DNA from 2 places in the Marinobacter halotolerans genome. Region 1 is predicted to be linked to the other one. Evidence: predicted binding sites of a transcription regulator. Region 1 holds the regulator's gene; the other holds the start of a gene.
The links. The regulator sigma-54, encoded in region 1, starts transcription at its own class of promoters, with help from an activator protein. The targets are predictions, from matches to a motif close to ANTGGCATNNANNTTGCTNT.
Positions count from the first base shown of each region.

Region 2: FPL19_RS06790 (PEP-CTERM sorting domain-containing protein) is a predicted target of sigma-54. The motif match lies at 1,794-1,813, and genes of this name have one in related genera.

Region 1 covers NZ_VMHP01000001.1:263,908-268,407, forward strand. The annotation lists gene lptC (LPS export ABC transporter periplasmic protein LptC) at 1-398, shown strand, start outside; gene lptA (lipopolysaccharide transport periplasmic protein LptA) at 382-945, shown strand; gene lptB (LPS export ABC transporter ATP-binding protein) at 923-1,648, shown strand; gene FPL19_RS01160 (RNA polymerase factor sigma-54) at 1,807-3,345, shown strand; gene hpf (ribosome hibernation promoting factor) at 3,379-3,687, shown strand; gene ptsN (PTS IIA-like nitrogen regulatory protein PtsN) at 3,812-4,282, shown strand; gene rapZ (RNase adapter RapZ) at 4,310-4,500, shown strand, end outside.
Region 2 covers NZ_VMHP01000001.1:1,447,805-1,452,304, reverse strand. The annotation lists gene FPL19_RS06800 (ABC transporter ATP-binding protein) at 1-572, opposite strand, end outside; gene FPL19_RS06795 (histone deacetylase family protein) at 731-1,636, shown strand; gene FPL19_RS06790 (PEP-CTERM sorting domain-containing protein) at 1,858-2,568, shown strand; gene FPL19_RS06785 (flavin-containing monooxygenase) at 2,770-4,275, shown strand; gene FPL19_RS06780 (lysophospholipid acyltransferase family protein) at 4,339-4,500, shown strand, end outside.

The DNA of each region.
Region 1 (4,500 bases):
GCCAACTGGCCATGCAAATAAAAAGCGAGCGGATCGAGCAATTTGAAGAAGACAGCATCTTCCGCATGCAACAGCCACGCGCCACACTGTTTGGGGAATCCGACGGTGCCACCTGGAAGCTGGAAGCGAAACAGGGCAGACTTCTTGAGACGCAGGGAATGATGTTCCTGACCGGTAACGTCGACATTACGCGGCTGTCGGATGAACGCGGCCCCCTGTCGCTCTCAACCGAAACGCTCACGCTGGACAACGAAGAACGCACGGCCTATACCGCTGACCCGGTCAGAATCAGCGATCCGCTCGGCATTACCCGCGCGACCGGCATGAAAGTCTGGATTGACGAACGCATACTCGAACTCAACGCTCAGGTGGAAGGACGTTATGAGCCCGGTAAATAGACATACACGCCGCAATCCCGGCATTCTGTTTTACCTTGTGCTGATGCTGTTGGCACCGCCGGTGGCTGCGTTCAATCTGGAGTCGGATACCCCCATCCGCGTCACTGCCGACACGGCCCGCCTGGATGACAGCAAGGGCGTTGCAACCTATACCGGTTCAGTAGAGATGACCCAGGGCGACATCCGCCTGACGGCCGAACGGGTCACCGTTACCCGAAGTGAGGAAGGCGTGAGCCGGATTCAGGCTTCAGGCCAGCCGGCCAGGTACCGGCAACCAGCCGTCGAAGGCCAGGGAGAAACCGATGCCCGCGCCCTGGAAATCCAGTGGTCGGCGGAGGACAACCGGGTCACTTTCAGAGGCGAGGCTGTGATTGAGCAGGGCGGAAACCTTTTTCGCGGGCAGGTCATTCATTATGATAGCGCCGAACGTATCGTGACCGCCGAGGGCTCCGACGAGTCCGGTGGTGGCGACGGCCGGGTGGAAATGGTTATTCAGCCACGCAGCACTGACAAGAAGGGACCGGATGGCAGTTCTGAGAGCCAGTAATCTGGCGAAAAGCTACAAGCAGAAAAAAGTGGTCATCGACGTCTCGTTGGAAATCAGAAGTGGCGAGATAGTCGGCCTCCTTGGCCCCAACGGCGCCGGCAAAACCACCTGTTTTTATATGATTGTCGGGCTTGTACCCGCCGACAACGGCCGCGTGACCATCGACAGCAAGGACATCACTCCCCTGCCCATGCATGGCCGCGCGCGCCAGGGCATCGGCTATCTGCCCCAGGAAGCCTCGGTATTTCGCAAACTGACCGTTCGCGACAACATCATGGCTATTCTGGAGACCCGATCAGAGCTGAAACGCAGTGAGCGGGAAGCCAAGGCCGAAGAACTGCTGGAAGAGTTTCACATCAACCACATTCGCGACAGCGTTGGCATGGCGCTGTCAGGCGGTGAGCGCCGGCGGGTGGAAATCGCCAGGGCCCTGGCCATGGAGCCGGCCTTCATACTGCTGGACGAACCCTTTGCCGGCGTAGACCCTATTTCCGTCAGCGACATCAAGCAGATTGTCCGCCACCTGAGGGACAAGGGCATAGGCGTTCTGATCACCGATCACAACGTGCGCGAAACCCTCGACATCTGCGAGAACGCCTACATTGTCAGCGGCGGACATATTATTGCCTCCGGCAACGCTGAGCAGATCCTCGCCAACCAGCAGGTCAAGGAAGTTTACCTTGGTAACGAGTTCAGGCTTTAGTATGAATCCCCGTGACAACAGGCACAGCAGCCAATTGTTTTGCCATCCGCAAGCAAGTACACTCGGCAAAGAACTTGCTTGGTATGGCAAGTTGCCAACATACATAGAGTTTTTGTCAACGCCTTGCACCTGAGAGACCGAGTGACGGACCCTGAATCATGGTTATGAAAGCCTCATTACAATTAAAGATGGGCCAGAGCCTGACCATGACGCCCCAGTTGCAACAGGCCATCCGCCTCTTGCAGCTTTCGACGCTAGACCTTCAGCAGGAAATCCAGCAGGCACTGGAATCCAACCCCATGCTGGAAACGTCCGAGGAAGAGGATCAGGTCGGTGATACCGCGGAGTCCGAGCGCGATGAACAGGACGCGGCGAATAACGAAGAGCACACAGCCAGCGCCGCGGAAACCGAGGCCTCCAGTGATTGGGACGAATCGGAAAACGGCCCGGACTGGGCATCGGAAACCGACAGTCCCGACACAATCCCGGATGACCTGCCCGTCGACACCGCCTGGGACGATATCTATCAGTCAGCTCCTGCCCCGGCCGCCCGAAACGACGACGAAAACGACCACGACTTCGAGACCCGCAACTCCCCGACCGAAACCCTGCGGGATCACCTGGAATGGCAGCTAAATCTCACACCACTGAGTGAGCGGGATCAGGCCATCGCCCACGCGCTACTTGATGCAGTGAACAACAACGGCTACCTCACCTCGCCACTGGAAGAAATCCACTCCGGCATGGTCGAGGAATCGGACGAAGACCCGCTGGAGCTGGACGAAGTCGAAGCCGTGCTTCACCGTCTGCAACATTTCGATCCGCCCGGTGTTTTCGCCCGGGATCTCCAGGAATGTCTACTGATCCAGCTGAATCAGCTCCCGCCCGATACACCCTGGTTGGCCCAGGCCAGACTGGTCATCACCCACTACATCAACCTGCTTGGCAACCGGGATTACGCGCAGCTTCTGCGGCGCAGTCGCCTGAAAGAAGATCAGCTTCGGGAAGTTCTGGCGCTGATCACGGCGCTGAATCCGCGCCCGGGAGACACCATTGATCAGGGCGAACCGGATTACGTCATCCCGGACGTCATTGTCAGGAAGCACAACGAGCGCTGGCGCGTGGAACTCAATCCTGAAATTGCCCCGCGCATTCGTGTGAATGCCAGCTATGCTTCACTTATCAAGCGTGCAGACAGCAGCGCCGACAACACCTACCTGCGGGATCAGCTGCAGGAGGCAAAATGGTTCATCAAAAGCCTGCAAAGCCGTAACGAAACCCTGCTAAAGGTGGCAACGCGTATTGTCGAGCACCAGCAGGGCTTTCTTGATCATGGCGAAGAGGCGATGAAACCGCTGATTCTGTCGGACATTGCCCAGGCGGTGGAAATGCATGAATCCACCATATCCCGGGTAACCACGCAGAAATACATGCATACCCCCAGGGGCATTTTTGAGCTCAAGTACTTTTTCTCAAGCCATGTCAGTACTGACGAGGGCGGCGAATGTTCCTCGACCGCCATACGGGCAATGATCAGGAAACTGATTTCAGCGGAAACGCCGAAAAAGCCATTGAGCGACAGCAAAATTGCAGCCATGCTAGGGGACCAGGGTATAAAAGTGGCCCGACGGACAGTGGCCAAGTACCGCGAGGCAATGCACATTCCTCCATCCAACGAAAGAAAGCGACTGGTGTAGGACTCACCCGTTCGCAGACAACAGGAGACGCCAATGCAACTCAATATTTCAGGCCATCACGTAGAACTGACTCCCGCACTGAAAGATTACGTTTCCGGAAAATTTGAAAAGCTAGAGCGTCACTTTGACCATATCAGCAACTGTCAGGTGACCCTTGAGGTTGAGAAAGTGCGGCAAATGGCGGAGGCGACCCTCCATGTGATTGGCGGTGAGATTCACGCAAAGGCTGAGAACGAGGATATGTACGCGGCGATTGACGCCCTGGTAGACAAGCTGGACAGACAGATACTCAAGCACAAAGAAAAGAATGTAGACCGGATGCACGGCAACGGCGCCCGCTAGGCAGACCGAAACCTGCATGTCACTAATCGAGCTGCGGCGCTGACTTACAAGCCATTGGCCTACTCGCCACCGGCTTTGAGTTGAAAGGTGCCGCAGCCTTTTTTTACGGAACTGACGTCGATTCATGACCGACACAACCCTGACCATCGAGAACATTCTCGCCCCGGAACTGACACTCTGCAGGGTGCCGGCCTCCAGTAAGAAGCGGGTAATGGAAACCATCGCGGAACAGATTCAGCACCGCGATGAAACCCTCAGCGACGCCCAGATATTCAATAATCTGGTCTCCAGAGAGCGACTGGGCAGCACCGGCATTGGCCAGGGTATCGCCATCCCCCACTGCCGTCTGGACGGGCTGGACCACGTCGTTGGCCTGCTGATGACACTGGAGGAAGGTGTCAGCTTCGATGCCATCGACAACCAACCGGTGGATCTTGTGTTTGCCCTCGTCGTACCGAAAGAGGCAACCAGTGAACACCTCGAGCTGCTGAGCCAGATTGCCGAGAAGTTCAATGATCGCGCCTTCTGTGACCATCTGCGTCAGTGTACGGATGGAGAAACGCTCTACCGGCAGATGCTCGCCGACAGCCCCTGAAATCTTTCGTCTTTGAGGTGACCCGGCATGAAACTGATCATTGTCAGCGGCCGCTCTGGTTCCGGTAAAAGTACAGTACTGCATGTACTCGAGGATCTGGGCTTTTACTGTATCGACAATCTGCCCATCGGCCTGCTGGTTCCTCTGATCCAGGAGGCGACCGGGCAGTCATCCGGCGGCAGGCTGGCCAAAATGGCGGTCAGCATCGATGCCCGTAA
Region 2 (4,500 bases), 1.2 Mb from region 1:
TCTCTGTGCAGGTCGAACAGCAATGACAGCACTTTTTCACCCGTTTCCTGGTCCAGATTGCCGGTGGGTTCGTCCCCCAGCAACAGGCTCGGCTGATGCACCAGGGCTCGGGCAATGGCTACCCGTTGTTGCTCGCCGCCGGAAAGCTGCCCCGGGTAATGTTGCAGCCGATGGCTCAGTCCTACTGCGTCCAGCATGGCCTTGGCCTGCTCCCGGGCGCCGGTTTGCCCGGCGATTTCCAGCGGCAGGCTGACGTTTCCCAGGGCGGTCAGACCTGGCAGCAGATGAAACGACTGGAAGATGATGCCAAGGTGCTCACTGCGCCAATCGGCCAGGGTATTGGCGTCCATGTCCCCCAGGCGCTGGTCGCCTACCAGGATTTCGCCGGAGGTGGGGCGCTGAAGCCCGGACAGCAGCAGAAGCAGTGAGGTTTTGCCGCTACCAGAGGGGCCGGTAATTGCCAGAGTGTCGCCAGGCGGAATTGTGAGCGAGGCGTTTTTGAGCACCGCTACGGTCCCGGATTCTGTCGGGTAGGTAAGCTGGATATCACTTATCTGGACACTGGTGGACACCGGGACACCTTTCTTTTTAATGGGTTAAGTCACTGACGCAATAGCATACGATCTGTTCCGGACACTGGCGCACTATCTACCTCACTATGAATGACCTGCAATCTTCGCTGCAACAGTGCCCGTACATTCATACCTGATCACTGGTTACTGGAAAGTGCATGTTGATTCCCATAGTCCATCATCCGGATTACAGTTTTCCGTTCCCTGCAAAACACCGTTTCCCCATGGAAAAGTTCGGCCTGCTTGCGGAGCACATGCGGTCGAATGGACTGCTCACCCGGCAGAACAGCTACCGTCCGGCACCCTGTCGACAGGCCTGGCTGACCCAGACCCACAGCCCGGACTATCTCGCCCGCTTCGCCGGTAACCGCCTGTCTCCCCGGGAGACCCGGCAGATGAACCTGCCCTGGAGCACAGGGCTGGTGCGGCGGACGTTTCTGGCACCGTCGGGCACGGTACTGACGGCGCAGTTGGCGCTGCAATACGGCGTTGCCTGCCATCTGGCCGGTGGCACCCATCATGCACATTTCGACCACGCTGCCGGGTTCTGCATCCTCAATGATCTGGCCATAGCGGCCAACGTGTTGTTGCGCCAGAGCGGGGTAGACCGGGTGCTGATATTTGATGTGGATGTGCACCAGGGCGACGGAACCGCCCGGCTGTTGGCCAATGAGCCGAATGCGTTCACCTGTTCCGTCCACTGTGAACGCAATTACCCCTTCGAAAAACAGGTGAGCGATCTGGATGTGGCCCTGCCGGATGGAATGGAAGACGGGGACTACCTCAAGGTTGTAGAACGCACACTGCGTCAGGCGCTTGCAATGTCGAAGCCCGACATCGTCCTTTACGATGCAGGGGTAGACGTGTTCGCCGGTGACCCGCTGGGAAGGCTGAATATCACCGAATCCGGCATCCGGGAGCGGGATTACCGGGTTTTGCGCGAGCTTAAAGCGCGCGGCATACCCGTCGCTACGGTGATTGGCGGCGGCTATGACGATGACCGGCTAAAGTTGGCCAGGCGCCACGGCATTGTGGTGGAAGAGGCCAGTCGGGTGTTCAGCTGAGAATGAGTCAGATGAGGCCGGGCTCATAGTCGACCCTGTAAAGTAAATCCGTTTTCTTTTTGCCAAAAACGGCCAATTGTGTCGAGTTAATTTACATAAACTTCTCCTGTTCTATTTCGAGTTCACACACCTATCTGTTTTCACGGGCTTTTTGAGGAGTGGAACAGGTCTTGCTGAAGTTCTGTTCAATAGCAAATTCAGCAGACATAGAGATGTAACTTATGAATTTCCAGAAGATGTGTTTTGTCACTGCAATGACGTTGCTGGTCTCAGGCCCGGCGGCCGCTGCCTTGATTGACTTTGAAGATGTGGGCAGCCTCCCCGGCGGCGGCCTGGGTGATAACGACGCCCTTACCGATCAGTATGAAGCCTCCGACGGGGTAACTTTTGACGGCGCATTTATCGAAAAGTCGGGTGAGGCTGATGCCAATCCTCAGGGGTTCCTGAATGATCAGAATTCTGATTACGACCAGCAGTTCCTGGCTTCTCCCGGTCTCGGTGACTGGTTTGTTCGCACGGGCGGGGAAGTAGGATCCCGGGGTGGCAATGGGGTTTATCTTTCTATTATTTACAGCACCGCGGTAAACGCTGCCAGCGGTCAGATCTGGGATATTGATGGAAACAACAGTCAGGGAACCGAACAATGGGATGTCCGCGCGTACAATGGGGCTAACCTGATAGACAGTATGCTTAGCCCCGTAGGTTCAACGAATGGAGCCGGGTCCCTTGATGGCCTGCCCTGGACGTTTAACCTCAGTGGAGCAGCATTCAATCGTATCGACTTTGTGTTCACCGGAACCAAAGATTCAGGTGTTGGCCTGGGCTTCGACAACTTCAACACTTCGTCTGTGACTGTACCCGAGCCAGGAACCTTGGCTCTGCTGGGCCTGGGGCTGGTAGGTACCTTTGTGGCGCGTCGCAGAAAGGCCTGATTGCCAAAGTTTCAGCAACGACAATAAGGGGCTCTGTCTGAAATGGCAGGGCCTTTTTTTTATTTTGATTCAACAGAGAACAGATTTGAGACTGACCGGAATTGCTACCTTGGCGACCTTTCCGGCCAATTTCTGTCCTTATCACTTAGGCTAGAATGCACGGGGAGATGACGACAAGAAATCAGGCCGATGAGGGCAGGTATGAGTGAGCAGCATGTAGATGTTTTGATTATCGGCGCAGGGGTGTCGGGCATTGGCACTGCCTGTCATCTGCGGAGGGATTGCCCGGGTAAAAGCTTCACCATCCTTGAGCGCCGCGATGATCTGGGCGGAACCTGGGACCTGTTCCGCTACCCCGGTATCCGTTCAGACTCGGACATGTACACCTTCGGCTACAACTTTCGCCCCTGGACAGGCGGCAAGGTACTGGCGGACGGACCCTCTATAAAGCACTACGTATCCGAAACCGCTGACGACTATGACGTGACCCCGCATATTCGTTTCGGCCTGGCGGTCAAGCGCGCGGAGTGGTCCACAGAGAGCGCCTGCTGGACGATTACGGCGGAGCGCGAGAAAACCGGTGAAAGGCTCACGTTTACGGCCGATTTCATGATCGGCTGCACCGGCTACTACAACTACGACGCCGGCTATAAGCCCGACTTCCCCGGTGAAGACGCGTTCCAGGGCCAGATCGTCCATCCGCAGCACTGGCCGGAGCATCTGGACTATGCGGACAAGAAAGTGGTGGTGATCGGCAGCGGCGCCACGGCCGTCACCCTGGTACCCACGCTGGCCGAAGAGGCAGAGCACGTGACCATGCTGCAGCGCTCGCCAACCTACCTGATGCCGTTGCCATCGGATGATCGTATTGCCCGCTTTCTGCAGCGGACCCTGCCCTCGAAACTGGCTTACCGTTTGATAAGAGCCCGCAACATCACTGTTGCCCGGTTGCTGTTCAACCTGTCCCGCAAGCGACCCAGGATGATGCGCAACTGGATGCTGAAAACGGTGCGCAAACAGTTGGACGGCAAGGCTGATATGCGCCATTTCACTCCCAGCTACAATCCATGGGACCAGCGCCTGTGCGTGGTGAAAGACGGTGACCTGTTCAAGGCCATCAGGGCCGGTTCAGTGTCCATGGCAACGGACCACATCGAGCGCTTCACGGAGACCGGCATTCTTCTGAAGTCCGGCGAGGAGCTGAAAGCGGATATTATTATCCCCGCCACCGGGTTGGATATTCAGATGCTCGGCGGTGCCGAACTGGTTGTCGATGGCAAGCCGGTGGTGATGCGGGACAAGGTGGTGTACAAGAACGTGATGGTCGAGGGCGTGCCCAATGCGGGAATGGTGTTCGGCTATACCAACCTTTCCTGGACCCTGAAGGTGGACATTGCCGCTGAGTACCTTTGCCGGGTGCTGAACTACATGGATGCCCGGGATTTGCAGGTCTGTGTGGCCAGGGATAGTGATGCCCGACGCGCCGACGATACCGTGATGGGCGGTCTGGATTCAGGTTACATTCGCCGCGCCGATGATCGGCTGCCACGTCAGGGCCTGGATGACCCCTGGCGGGTCACCCAGAACTACAAGTCGGACATCAAAACCCTTCGCTACGGGCCCATAGACGACGGTCATCTCACCTTTATTGCAGACCCGCGTAAACAGAAAAACAGCCAGGACGAGATGTCTCCGGTACTTTCCTGACGCTATTTGTGGCAGGATTCGCGGCACATTCCGGAGACAACTTTCACTGGAGAGTGCTGATTCATGTCCCGCAAAAAAAGAAAAACAGGCCGGCCCCTCTGGCATCCGGTTTACTGGACGTCCTGGTCGCTGGTTTTCACGCTTTACCTTATTTCCCTGCTACCCATGAGCACCAAACAGAACTTCGGCGCCTGGCTGGGCCAGGTACTGGAAGGTAAACTGAAA